One region of the Roseobacter sp. TSBP12 genome, then DNA from elsewhere that is predicted to be linked to it. Evidence: riboswitches for the same ligand, from Rfam matches in the RefSeq annotation. Region 1 holds a riboswitch; the other holds the start of a gene.
What was found. Region 1 has a riboswitch for cobalamin ahead of C8029_RS03365 (TonB-dependent receptor plug domain-containing protein). Riboswitches for the same ligand answer to the same signal wherever they lie in the genome.

Region 1 (5,984 bases):
ACCACTGCGCTTGATGTCACCGTGCAGGCGCAAATCCTGTCGGTGCTCAGCGACCTGCGGCGCGCGCGTGGTCTGGCGATCATTTTCATCACCCATGATTTCGGTGTCGTCGGCCAATTGTGCGACCGTGTGGCCGTGATGTATGCAGGCCAGATCGTTGAGGAAGGTCCGACCGAGGCGGTTCTGCGCAACCCGCACCACCCCTACACCAGCCGCCTGATCGATTGTGTGCCGACCTTGGGCGGCGGGCAACGCAAACTGGCCGCGATTCCGGGGCTGCCGCCTGTTGTGGACAGATTGCCCGTGGGCTGTGCTTTTGCCGAGCGTTGTGACAAGGCCGAACCCGCCTGTCGCGCAGATGCGATAGCGCTCATGCCAACGGGGGCGGGCCGCAAGACTCGCTGTCTTTTCCCCGAAACCAAACAGGAGCGCATCGTATGAGTGAGGCCCTGAGACTGACCGATCTGTCAAAGTCCTTTGCGGTCGGCAAACGCCTGTTTGGGCCACCCAAAGCGATGGTTCATGCGGTGCAGCCGCTGAATTTGACAGTGACAACCGGAGAAACCTTGGGGATCGTGGGCGAGTCGGGCTGTGGCAAATCCACATTGGCAAAAATGCTTGTGGGTCTTTTGCCGCCCAGCACCGGCCAGATTGAAATCGAAGGCGCGGTTTTGGACAATGCCGACCCCGCGCTTTTTGGCAAGCGCATCCAATATGTGTTCCAAGATCCGATCAGCAGCCTCAATCCGCGCAAGACCATTCGGCAGATCATGGAGGTGCCCCTGCGGCGGTTGCACCAAATGGACAAAGCCACCCGTGCCGCCCGTATCCACGAGATTTTCGCCGCCGTGAACCTGCGTGAGGAGTTTCTTGATCGCTACCCGCATGAGTTTTCCGGCGGTCAGGCGCAACGGATCGGCATTGCCCGCGCCTTGGCGGCCCAAGCGCGGATTTTGATTCTGGACGAACCGGTCTCTGCGCTTGACGTATCGGTGCAGGCGCAGGTTTTGAACCTGTTGGCAGACCTCAAGGAGACGTTCGGCCTGACTTATCTGTTCATCAGCCATGATTTGGCGGTGGTCGAAGCGGTCAGCGACCGCATCGCCGTCTTGTATTTCGGGGCGATTGTCGAAGTGGGGTCCGCGCGCGAAATTTTTGCCAATGCACGCCACCCCTACACCGCGCTTCTGGCCGCAAGTGCCCCCGAGGTCGGTCGTCCCATTGTGGCGCCCGAGACCGCGGCCACCGAATTGCCCGATCCGTTGTCGCCGCCTTTGGGCTGTGCGTTCAACGAGCGCTGCGGCTTTGCAACGGATCGGTGTCGCGCCGAGAAACCGGCGCTGACCACCGATGAAACCGGGCGCGCCTTTGCCTGTTTCAATCCTTTGTCAAAAGAGCGCTGAACCAAGAGCGATTTTCCGATTGGCGAAGAATGCGCGCCCGTCCACGGGCAGGGGAGCGATCTCTGACCGGGATGGGCCGCCGTTGTTTTTAGACTTCACAGCGCCGAGGAATCCCATTAGGAAAAACCCGCTTTGGTCCGGGCGGTTCGCCGTCCGGTTAAAAGGGAATGTGGTTCGGTTCACCCAATGGGTGCCAAGTCCACAACTGCCCCCGCAACTGTAGGCGGAGAGCGAAGCCGGAAAATGCCACTGTCGCCCATTGGGTGACGGGAAGGTTCGGCCCAGCGATGACCCGTGAGTCAGGAGACCTGCCAAGGTGCTCACCCTGTTCGGACGCGTGGGGCGTGCCGGGCTGCGGACGTTCCGCATGTGGTGATTTCACCGTCTGCGGGGGGTCACTTTCCCTCGACTGACATTGTTCACATCCGCGACCATAAAGGGTCGTTTTCGAGGGTTATACATGAACCGCTTTACAGTTTTGGCCGCATCCGCTGGCCTGCTCTCACTCTCCGCGCCGGTTGCCGCACAGGAGACATTCGTTTTGGACGAGATCATCGTCACCGGCGGGTTGTCCCCGATTGCTGCCGAAAAATATGGCCGTGCCGTCAGTGTCGTCACCGCAGAAGACATCGAAGAGCGCGGCATCACCACGGTGCAGGACGCCCTGCGCGCCTTGCCCGGCGTGTCGGTCAATGGCACTGGCACAAGTGACACCCAAATCCGCATCCGCGGTGGCGAAGGCAACCACACGCTGGTCCTGATCGACGGCATCGCCGCCGCCGGGGGCGACGGGGAATATATTTTCAGCGGTCTGGAAACCGCCAATATCGAGCGCATCGAAGTGCTGCGCGGGCCGCAATCGGTCTATTACGGCTCAAACGCCTCCGCCGGGGTGATCAACATCATCACCCGCAAAGGCTCGGAGGGCACGACATTGAATGGCAGTCTTGAGGTTGGCTCCGGCACCACTGCGAGCACCTTTGTGGCGCGTAGGGACGCGCGCGGCGGTGTGTCTTTGGCGCTGTCGCACATGGATGATCCGGGCTTTGATCTGTCCGGCGATGGTGGGGAAAAGGACGGGCTGACGCGCTCCACCGCGATCCTGTCGGGCGATTATCAGGCGACAGATGCTCTGAAACTGGGCTTTACCCTGCGCCGCTCTGAGGAACGCTACGAATATGACAGCGACAACTGGATGGCGACGGATGCGGAGTCTTATATCGTGGACGATCCCACGCAGTATGCCAATCGCGATGAGCTGACTGCTGGCGTCTTTGGCGAATACAGCATGATGGAGGGGCGATTGACCCACCGTCTGGCCGTTGAAACCACCCAAAACAGGTTGAAAAACAATGGCGGAGCCACCACCAAGACCACCACAGATGCGGTGAAATACCGGCTCAGCTATGGCATTGACGGCGCGGTGGATCAGGCGGATCAGCTTCTGAATCTGCTGCTGGAACATCGCGAGGATGACAGTACTCTTGACCCGGCCTATGGCCGCGCGGCGACATCGGTGGCACTCGAATATCGCGGCAGCTTTGCTTCGGGGCTTGATGTTCAGGCCGGGGCGCGGTTCGACGACAACGATGTGTTCAAGGATGCGACAACATGGAACCTCGGCCTGTCCTACCTCTTGGACAATGGCGTGCGGCTGCATGGGTCTGCGGGCGAGGGCGTGGTCAATCCCGCTTATTTCGAACTCTATGACAGCTATGGCGGCACCGGAAACCCGGACCTGCAACCGGAGCGCAATCTCAGCTTTGATCTCGGTGTCGAGCTGCCGATCTTTGGCGACCGGGGGACAGTGGATGTGACCCTGTTCAAGGAGCGCCTGACGGATGAAATTACCGCTGTCAGCACCGATCCGGGGTACACCTATATCAACCAGACCGGGAACAGCGACCGGCGCGGTGTCGAGATCGCGGGCGCGCTTGAGGCCACCGACGCGCTGTCTCTGCGTCTTGGCTATACCTATCTTGAGGCCAAAAACCCCGACAACAGCGTCGAAATCCGCCGTCCGCGCCATGAATTGACACTTGGCGGTACGCTTGACGCCTTTGGTGGGCGCGGTGCGGTGTCCGCCGATCTGCGTCATGTGGCGGGCAATTACGACTGGGGAAGCAATCAAACGGTCAAATTGCCCAGCTTCACCACCGTCAATGTGGCGGCGCACTATGATCTGACCGACCGGGTGCAACTCACCGGGCGGGTCGAAAATCTCTTTGATGCGGAGGCCACCGAGGTCTGGGGCTATGCCACGCGGGGCCGCGCGGTTTATGTCGGGCTCAATGCACAGTTCTAGGTCCATTTTGGGTTTTGCTCTGACGGGGGTGTTGCTTTGCTGTGCCCCCGTCATGACGCGCGCGGAGGTCCCCGCGCGCGTTGTCTCGCTGAACCTGTGCACCGATCAGCTTGCGATGATGTTGGCGGCACCGGGGCAATTGAGGTCGGTGTCGTTCTTGGCCTCCGATCCGCGCTCTTCCGCGATGGCGGACGAGGCCAAAGCCTATCCCGCCAATCGCGGTCAGGCCGAAGAGATTTACCTGATGCAGCCCGATCTGGTGGTCGCCGGAGCGTATACCTCTCGCGCCACCGTCGCCTTACTGCAACGCTTGGGCGTGCGGGTCGAGATTTTCGCGCCTGTCACCGCACTGGGCGACGTGCCCGCACAGATCGCGCGGATGGGCGACGTTTTGGGCCAACAGGACAAAGCCGCAGAGGTCATCGCGACCTATGACGCGGATTTGAAAGCCTTTCGGGAGGAGGGGGGGCGCAGTCCCACTGCCGTGCTCTATGAGGCCAATGGCTATACCCCAGGGGCGCAAAGCCTGTCGGGGCAAATTTTAGCCACGGCAGGGTTCACCAACCTGGCCAACGAGGCAGCCTATGCCTGGGGCGGGAACATGCCTCTTGAGGTGTTGGTGATGAAGGCCCCCGAAGCGGTGATCACCAGCCGTCCCTATCCGGGCGGCTCGCGCGCCGAAGATATTCTGAGCCATCCTGCCCTGCGCGCCACCCAAAACAGCCGCAGAGAAGGCAGCGTGTCCGATAGCGATTGGGTCTGCGGCACGCCATATGTTTTGCGCGCGGTCGCGCAGATGGTAAGCCTGCGCCATACGCTGACAAACGGAGAAGATTGATGCGCCTCCATGTGATCCTTTTGATCCTGATGGGGACGCTGTTTGGCGTGGCCTTGATGATCGGCCCGGCAGGCATTGCGCCGCTGGACAGTCTGCGCGCGCTGATCTTTGGCGGCGATGGCCCCATCCCGTTGGTGATGCGCGAAATCCGCCTGCCACGCGCGCTTTTGGCGCTGATGATCGGGGCGGCACTTGGCATGTCGGGGGCGGCGATGCAGGGCTATCTGCGCAACCCATTGGCCGATCCGGGGCTGATCGGCGTGTCGGGTTCGGCGGCTTTGGGCGCGGTGATCGCGATCCAAACCGGCATCGCGGCCACTACCACTTTGGCGCTGCCGTTGTCGGCGCTGGCGGGCGCGTTGATTGGGGTGGTCTTGGTGCTGATACTGGCGGGGCCGCGTGGCGGGTCGCTGACGCTGATCCTCGCGGGCATCGCGATTTCGGCCCTTGCCGGGGCTTTGACCTCTTTGGTTTTGAATCTGTCCTCCAATCCTTTTGCCGCCAATGACATCGTGTTCTGGATGATGGGCTCGCTGGCGGATCGGTCGATGACCCATGTCTGGTTGCGCTGCCGTTGATTGTGGTGGGGTTGGGGATGTTGGCGCTGATGCGCCGGGGGCTTGATGCGTTGACATTGGGCGAAGATGCGGCGCAGGCGATGGGGATCAACCTTGTCCAACTGCGCCTGTTGTTGGTGTTTGGCACGGCCTGCGTGGTCGGTGCCTCCACCGCCGTGGCGGGGGCGATTGGGTTTGTCGGCCTCGTGGTGCCGCATATGTTGCGTGGCTGGGTCGGCGCCCGTCCGGGGCGGCTGCTCTGGGCTTCGGCTCTGGGGGGGGCGGTGATGCTCCTGGCGGCGGACATTGTCGTGCGGGTGATTTTGCCCATGCGCGATCTGAAACTTGGCGTGGTGACGGCACTGGTCGCGCGCCGCTGTTCCTGCATCTGATTTATCGCACACGGAGGGGGCTATGACGTTGCTTTCCGTCGAAGGACTCGCCGTTTCGCTCGGTGGCAGGGCGGTGTTGCAAGACGTCTCCCTGACTGTGGACAAGGGCGAGGTCGTTGGGTTGATCGGGCCAAATGGCGCGGGCAAGACCACGCTTATGCGGGCTATTTTGGGGATTTTGCCGCATCACGGGCGTTCGTCTTTGGCGCAATTGCCGCCGCGGGCGCGCGGCCGTGCCGCCGCGTGGATGCCGCAATCGCGCGAGATTGCTTGGCCGGTGTCGGTTGAAACACTGGTGGCGCTGGGCCGCACACCGCATCTGTCGCCGGGGCAACGCGCCAGTGCCGAGGACCGTGCGGCGGTGGACCGGGCGCTGGCGCGGATGGGGTTGACCGCGTTCCGTCAGCGCATCGTCACGGCCTTGTCAGGTGGCGAACAGGCCCGCGTTTTGATGGCACGTGCGCTGGCGCAAGACGCGCCGCTTTTGAT
Region 2 (5,984 bases), on a different contig from region 1:
CTCAAGCAGCGCAACGGGTGTGCTGTCCAACTCCTCGCGGATGCGTTCGACCGCCGCATCAACCATCTCGCGCGCGGCATCCCGACGCGCCTCGGAGGCCGCGCGGATTTCTCGCGCTTCCGAGGCCACGCGTTCCGCATCGCGTTCGGTTGTCACCGCATCGCGCAGCGCGGTTTCGCCGGACGCCAGAGCATCAGAAGCCTGCTGCCGACGGCTCTCGGCCTCGGCAATTTGTTCCAAAAGCGCCTCGCGTTTCTCAGCGATGTCCTCGGGTTGCGCCGATGCCTCAAACAGTTCCTCCTCAGAGGTCTCCTTGCGCGCCTGAAGCTCCGCCACCCGTTTCCCCGCGGTTTCAAGACGGTGCCGCCAACCAGACAACTCCTTGGTCACCTCTTGCGAGCGCCGGGTGCGCGCCTCGCCTTCTCGGCGAATCTCGTCATGTGACGAGCGTTTCGTCATCATGGTGATCCGCGCCGCTTCAACCGCGAGTTTGACCTCTTCGATATCTGAGCGCGCCGCACTCAGGTCCGGCAATTCCGACACGGTCTTTTCCGCCTCGCGCAACCGGACCTCTGCGCCGCGCGCATCCTCTTCGTGGCGGGACACGGCCAGCCCGAGGTTCTCGACCTTGCCCTCGGCCAAGGTGCGGTCATTTTCGGCACGAGACAGCGCGCGTGCGGCTTCTGACAGGGCGCGATCAGCGGCCCGGCGGGCTTCACGGGCGGCGTGGTCGGCCTCGCTCAACCGTGTCAATTCCGCCTTCAAATGCTCATGCGCCTGCCGCGCACCTGCCGCCTTGGCTTCGGCCGCCACGAGGTCCTGTTTGAACCCTTCCAATCGGTTGAGCTGTTGCAGGCGCAGAGCCGCCGTTGAGGGTGCATCCTCGGCCCCGGCACGATAGCCGTCCCAACGCCACATATCGCCCTCGACCGACACCAACCGTTGCCCCGGCTCCAAATCGGCCTGAAGACGCGGACCATCTTCGGCGCGCACAAGCCCGATCTGCGACAAGCGCCGCGCCAAAACCGCAGGGGCGGTGACATAGTCACTCAGCGGCTCCACGCCGTAGGGCAGGTCTTGTTCGTCCGCATAGTCTGGCAAAGTGACCCAACCGGAGGCTTGATAGGCCTCAATCGCGGGTTGGCGCAAATCATCCGACAGGGCGGCACCCAGCGCCTTTTCATAGCCAGAAGTCACGCGAATCAGATCAAGCACCTGCGTCCCCGCAGTCTGATCACGATCGAGCATCCGCCCCAAAGCCAGAACTTCGGCCTTGAGGGCACCCACCTCGCCTTCCGCCTCGGACCGCGCCGCACGCGCCGAGGATTCACGGGTCTGCGCTTCGGTCCGCGCCTCATCCGCCTCAATCAACGCCGCCTCGGTGTATTCCGCCCGCTCGCTGGCCTCGGCTTGTGCCTCCTCAGCCGTAGCCAACGCATCCGCTGAACGAAACAGCGTCGATTTCGCGTCTTCAACAGCCGCTTTGGCCCGGTCCGCATCGCCACGCGCCCGTTCCAAGGTCTTGCGATTGTCCTCGACCAAACGGTTTGCGGATTGATGACGCGCGGCCAGCCGGGCGACATCTTCGGTCATTTCGGTCAGCGTGGTTTCACGATCCGCCAGGATTTGACTGGCCTCGGACGCCTCCGCACTCGATTGTGTCAGACGAGGACCATGCCCCTCGGAGGCCTTGATCAGTTCCTTTTGCTCCCATTCAAGCCGCGCAATGGTTTCAACCGCATCGCGGTTGAGTTGCTCTTCGCGGGCCATGTCGGCGACCAATTGATCAATCCGGCGGGCCAGAGTTTCGATCATATCGCGGGCGCGTTTTTCCTCATCGGCCAGTTGATCGCGCGACACGGTGAGCCGCTGCAATACGGCACTGGCGATAGCCTCTTCTTCGCGAAGCGGCGGCAGGGCCAACTCTCTGGATTCGCGCTGTTTTCCGGCATCACGCGCGAGGCGTTCGGCCTCAGACGCCTGTTTGAGACGGATGCGCAACACATCCTCGGCCTCAACGCGGGCGTGGTCGGCATCGCGCCACCGGCGATAGTACAAAAGCCCCTCGGCCTGACGCAACTCAATACCGATCTCACGATAGCGCGCCGCCTGTCGCGCCTGACGCGCCAGTGAGGCCAATTGCGCCGCAAGCTGTTCAATCACATCATCGACGCGGGCCAAATTGGTTTCCGCGCCTTTGAGCTTCAACTCGGCCTCATGGCGCCGCTGATAGAGGCCGGAAATCCCCGCCGCTTCCTCAAGGATGCGCCGTCGCGAGGTTGGTTTGGCGTTGATCAATTCGGAAATCTGACCCTGACGCACCAGCGCCGGAGAATGCGCGCCGGTGGAGGCATCGGCGAACAACATCGACACATCGCGCGCCCGCACGTCCTTGGTGTTGACCTTATAGGCGGACCCTGCGTCGCGGGTGATCCGGCGAATGATTTCAACCGTGTCGCTCTCATTAAATCCAGAGGGGGCGAGGCGATCCGAGTTGTCGATCATCAACATGACTTCGGCGAAATTGCGCGCCGGGCGAGAGGCCGCGCCGGCAAAAATCACGTCTTCCATCCCCGCCCCGCGCATCGCCTTGGGACGGGTTTCCCCCATGACCCAGCGCAGCGCCTCAAGCAGATTGGATTTGCCACAACCATTCGGCCCGACAACCCCCGTCAGCCCATCCGCGATCACAAGATCGGTGGGGTCAACAAAACTTTTAAAGCCGTTGAGACGCAGGCGGGTGAAACGCAAATGGGGCCTCGGAGTTGATTCCTTTGTGGATAAAACTGTTTGGGACTGCGACGGATGTGTCAACCGGGTGACACCGACATCTGGGCGAAACACCCAAGTTATCCACAAAATATTGCGGTTTGGTGCTCACCTTCTCTGCGCATAGCCATAGAAAGTCTATGCAGAAGGTTAAAGCACTTGACCCAACACAAGCCAATGCGCCAAATAGGGGCGTTATGGTTCCCCATCACGACGCCAAGCGTTTAGGGGAGAAATGGGAATGTGGTGCGCGAGACCCAAATCGGGGCGCAAAACCACAGCCGCCCCCGCGACTGTAAGCGGTGAGTGCCCGTCGACATGCCACTGGAACACCCTGTTCTGGGAAGGTGACGAAGGCGCTTTGACCCGCGAGCCAGGAAACCTGCCGTGACCTCATACCAACCCGCCGTCGGGGATGACGGCCTAGGAGGACTTGTCGATGCATATCGAACCCGGAATCGTCACTGGCGCAAAAATTGCGCTGTCTTATGCCACTGCCGCTGGTGCTGGCCTCTACACTCTCAAACAATCCATCACCGCATTGAGCGAAAAAGGCGTGGCCTCTTTTGCGGCCCGCGCAGCGCTCTCAACAGCGGCTGTATTTACCTTTTTCCAAGTGCTGCCGCATCACGCGGTTGGCGTGTCTGAGGTCCATTTGATCCTCGGCTCCACGCTGTTCTTGCTGTTCGGTGCGGCCCCTGCCGCGCTTGGTTTGGCCCTTGGCCTTTTGGCGCAGGGCCTGTTCTTTGCCCCCTTCGATCTGCCGCAATACGGCATGAATGTCACCACCCTGCTCGTACCGCTCTTTGGCATCAAAGCCGTCGCAGAGCGCATTATCGCACCGGGCACCGCCTATGCCGATATCAGCTACAAGCAAGCCCTCGCACTCTCAACCACCTATCAAGCCGGGATCGTGGCATGGGTTGGTTTCTGGGCATTTTACGGCCAAGGGGTCTCCGCCACCACACTGGCCTCCGTCGGCACATTCGGTGCGGCTTACATGACCGTCATCTTGATCGAACCGTTGGTGGATTTGGCCGTTTTGGCCGGGGCAAAAACGATCAAAGGTCTGGGTAACTCCGGCCTCGTGTCGCCGCGCACCTTGGCCGCCTGAGACCGCTCATTTCAATGATTTCGCGCCGGGGCTCGGGACATCCTGTGGCCCCGGCGTTTTCATAAAGGACATCTAAAATGGCTGCGAAAATTCCAGCAACGGTTGTGACCGGCTTTCTTGGCGCGGGCAAAACCACTCTCATTCGTCACATGTTGGCCAACGCGGGTGGCAAACGCATCGCTTTGATTATCAACGAATTTGGTGATCTGGGCGTCGACGGTGACATCCTCAAAGGCTGTGGCGACGAGACCTGCACCGAGGACGACATCATGGAGCTTTCGAATGGCTGCATCTGCTGCACGGTCGCGGAGGATTTCATCCCGACGATGCAAAAACTATTGGAACGGGACAATAAACCCGACCATATCGTGATTGAAACATCCGGCCTCGCCCTGCCGCAACCTTTGGTGCGCGCGTTCAATTGGCCGGAGATTTCGACCAAAGTCACCGTCGATGGTGTGATCACCGTGGTGGATGGCAAGGCGGTTGATGAGGGCCGGTTCGCCCATAATGTCGCCGCCGTTGATGCCCAGCGCAAACTCGACGAAAACCTAGATCACGAAACCCCGCTCTCTGAGCTGTTCGAAGATCAAATCGCCTGTGCCGATATGATCGTAGTGAACAAAGCCGACCTTTTGGGCGAAGATCACGCCGACGCTTTGGTTGCCAAACTCAAAGGCGAGGCACGCGGCGGTGTTCAGGTTGTGCGCGCAAGCATGGGCGTGTTGCCGATTGATGTTTTGCTGGGTCAGGGAATCGGATCAGAGGGCGATATGGACGCACGCGGCGAGGTGCATCATCATCACCACGATGATGAGGACGACGATCACCACCATCATGATCATGACGAGTTTGAAAGCTTTGTCGTCACGCGCGGCGAGATCAAAGACCCCAAGGCCTTTGCCCGTCAAATCGCCGAGGTGATCCGCGCCCATGACATCCTGCGCCTCAAGGGATTCGTGGCGGTCGAGGGCAAACCGATGCGCCTCACCGTTCAGGCCGTTGGCCCCCGCGTCGATCACTATTTCGACCAACCCTTTGGCACCGCGCCGCGGGATACGCGGCTGGTCGTCATTGGCGAAGCGGGCCTTGATCGCCTGTCAATCGAGACCGCGCTGAGTGCCTAAATGATAAGAGAAAAGCGGCTTACTTGTCGCTTTTCTTTGCCTCAGCCGCCGCTTTCATCCGGGCCAAAAGCTCCGCCTTGGGCGTCTTTGTCCCATAGGGGTTTTTCGATGTCCCCTTGGCGTTATGTTCATCATGCTTCGGTGCGTTCTTGCCACGTTTTGGGGCGCCCATTTTACCATAATCCATTGAGGGGTCTCCTGAGAGTTTCCCCGCTCATGACGCAAGACGCGCGGTAAGACAAGGAAAGAGAAAGCGATGCACCTGCTCGCGGCCACCCCCGGCTCCATTGATGATGGCAAAGACGCGGTCGATCTGGGGCAAACCCCCGCCGATCTGGTGGTGATTTCCGCCGCAGATACCGAGCTTGCCCTGCTCTCAGAGGCACGCAGTACAATGGCTGCGCCCCCCGCGATGCGCTTGGCTTCGATGTTACATCTGCGTCACCCGATGTCGGTCGACATGCATCTGGATGACTGCGCCACCAAATCCAAACTGGTGATTGCACGGGTGCTCGGCGGATCGGGTTATTGGAAATACGGCTTGGAGCAATATGCCGCGCGGCTCTATGAGGCGGGCGTGCCTTTCGTCGCCCTGCCCGGTGATGACAAACCGGATGCGGAATTGGCCGCCTTGTCGACGATCCCGACAGAGGATTACCACCAACTTTGGGCCTATCTGACCGAAGGTGGCGCGGAAAATGCGGTGGCGTTCTTGACCTACGCGCGTGCCTTGGTCGACGGTGGCGACAGGCCCGGCCCCGCCAGACCGCTGTTGCGGGCAGGACTCTATTGGCCTGGCAATGGGATAGCTGACCTAGATCAGATAAAATCGCAGTGGCAAGAGGGTGCGCCCGTGGTACCGCTGATCTTTTATCGTGCTCTGGTACAGGGAGCGGGGCTTGCGCCGATAAACCGCTTGGTGAAGTCGCTGTTGCGCCAGGGGTTGAACCCGATGCCGATCTTTGTCGCCTCAC

Region 2: linked by a shared signal. The riboswitch ahead of C8029_RS08040 (energy-coupling factor ABC transporter permease) and the one ahead of C8029_RS03365 (TonB-dependent receptor plug domain-containing protein) in region 1 are both predicted to bind cobalamin.

Annotation. Positions count from the first base shown of each region.
Region 1 is NZ_PYIB01000007.1:165,568-171,551, reverse strand. Features, by position in the region: gene C8029_RS03375 (dipeptide/oligopeptide/nickel ABC transporter permease/ATP-binding protein) at 1-441, shown strand, start outside; gene C8029_RS03370 (ABC transporter ATP-binding protein) at 438-1,403, shown strand; cobalamin riboswitch at 1,520-1,733, shown strand; gene C8029_RS03365 (TonB-dependent receptor plug domain-containing protein) at 1,864-3,708, shown strand; gene C8029_RS03360 (ABC transporter substrate-binding protein) at 3,695-4,546, shown strand; partial or broken gene C8029_RS03355 (FecCD family ABC transporter permease) at 4,546-5,521, shown strand; gene C8029_RS03350 (ABC transporter ATP-binding protein) at 5,518-5,984, shown strand, end outside.
Region 2 is NZ_PYIB01000026.1:233,106-239,089, reverse strand. Features, by position in the region: gene smc (chromosome segregation protein SMC) at 1-2,751, opposite strand, end outside; cobalamin riboswitch at 2,951-3,173, shown strand; gene C8029_RS08040 (energy-coupling factor ABC transporter permease) at 3,209-3,883, shown strand; gene cobW (cobalamin biosynthesis protein CobW) at 3,961-5,010, shown strand; gene C8029_RS21990 (hypothetical protein) at 5,030-5,197, opposite strand; gene cobN (cobaltochelatase subunit CobN) at 5,267-5,984, shown strand, end outside.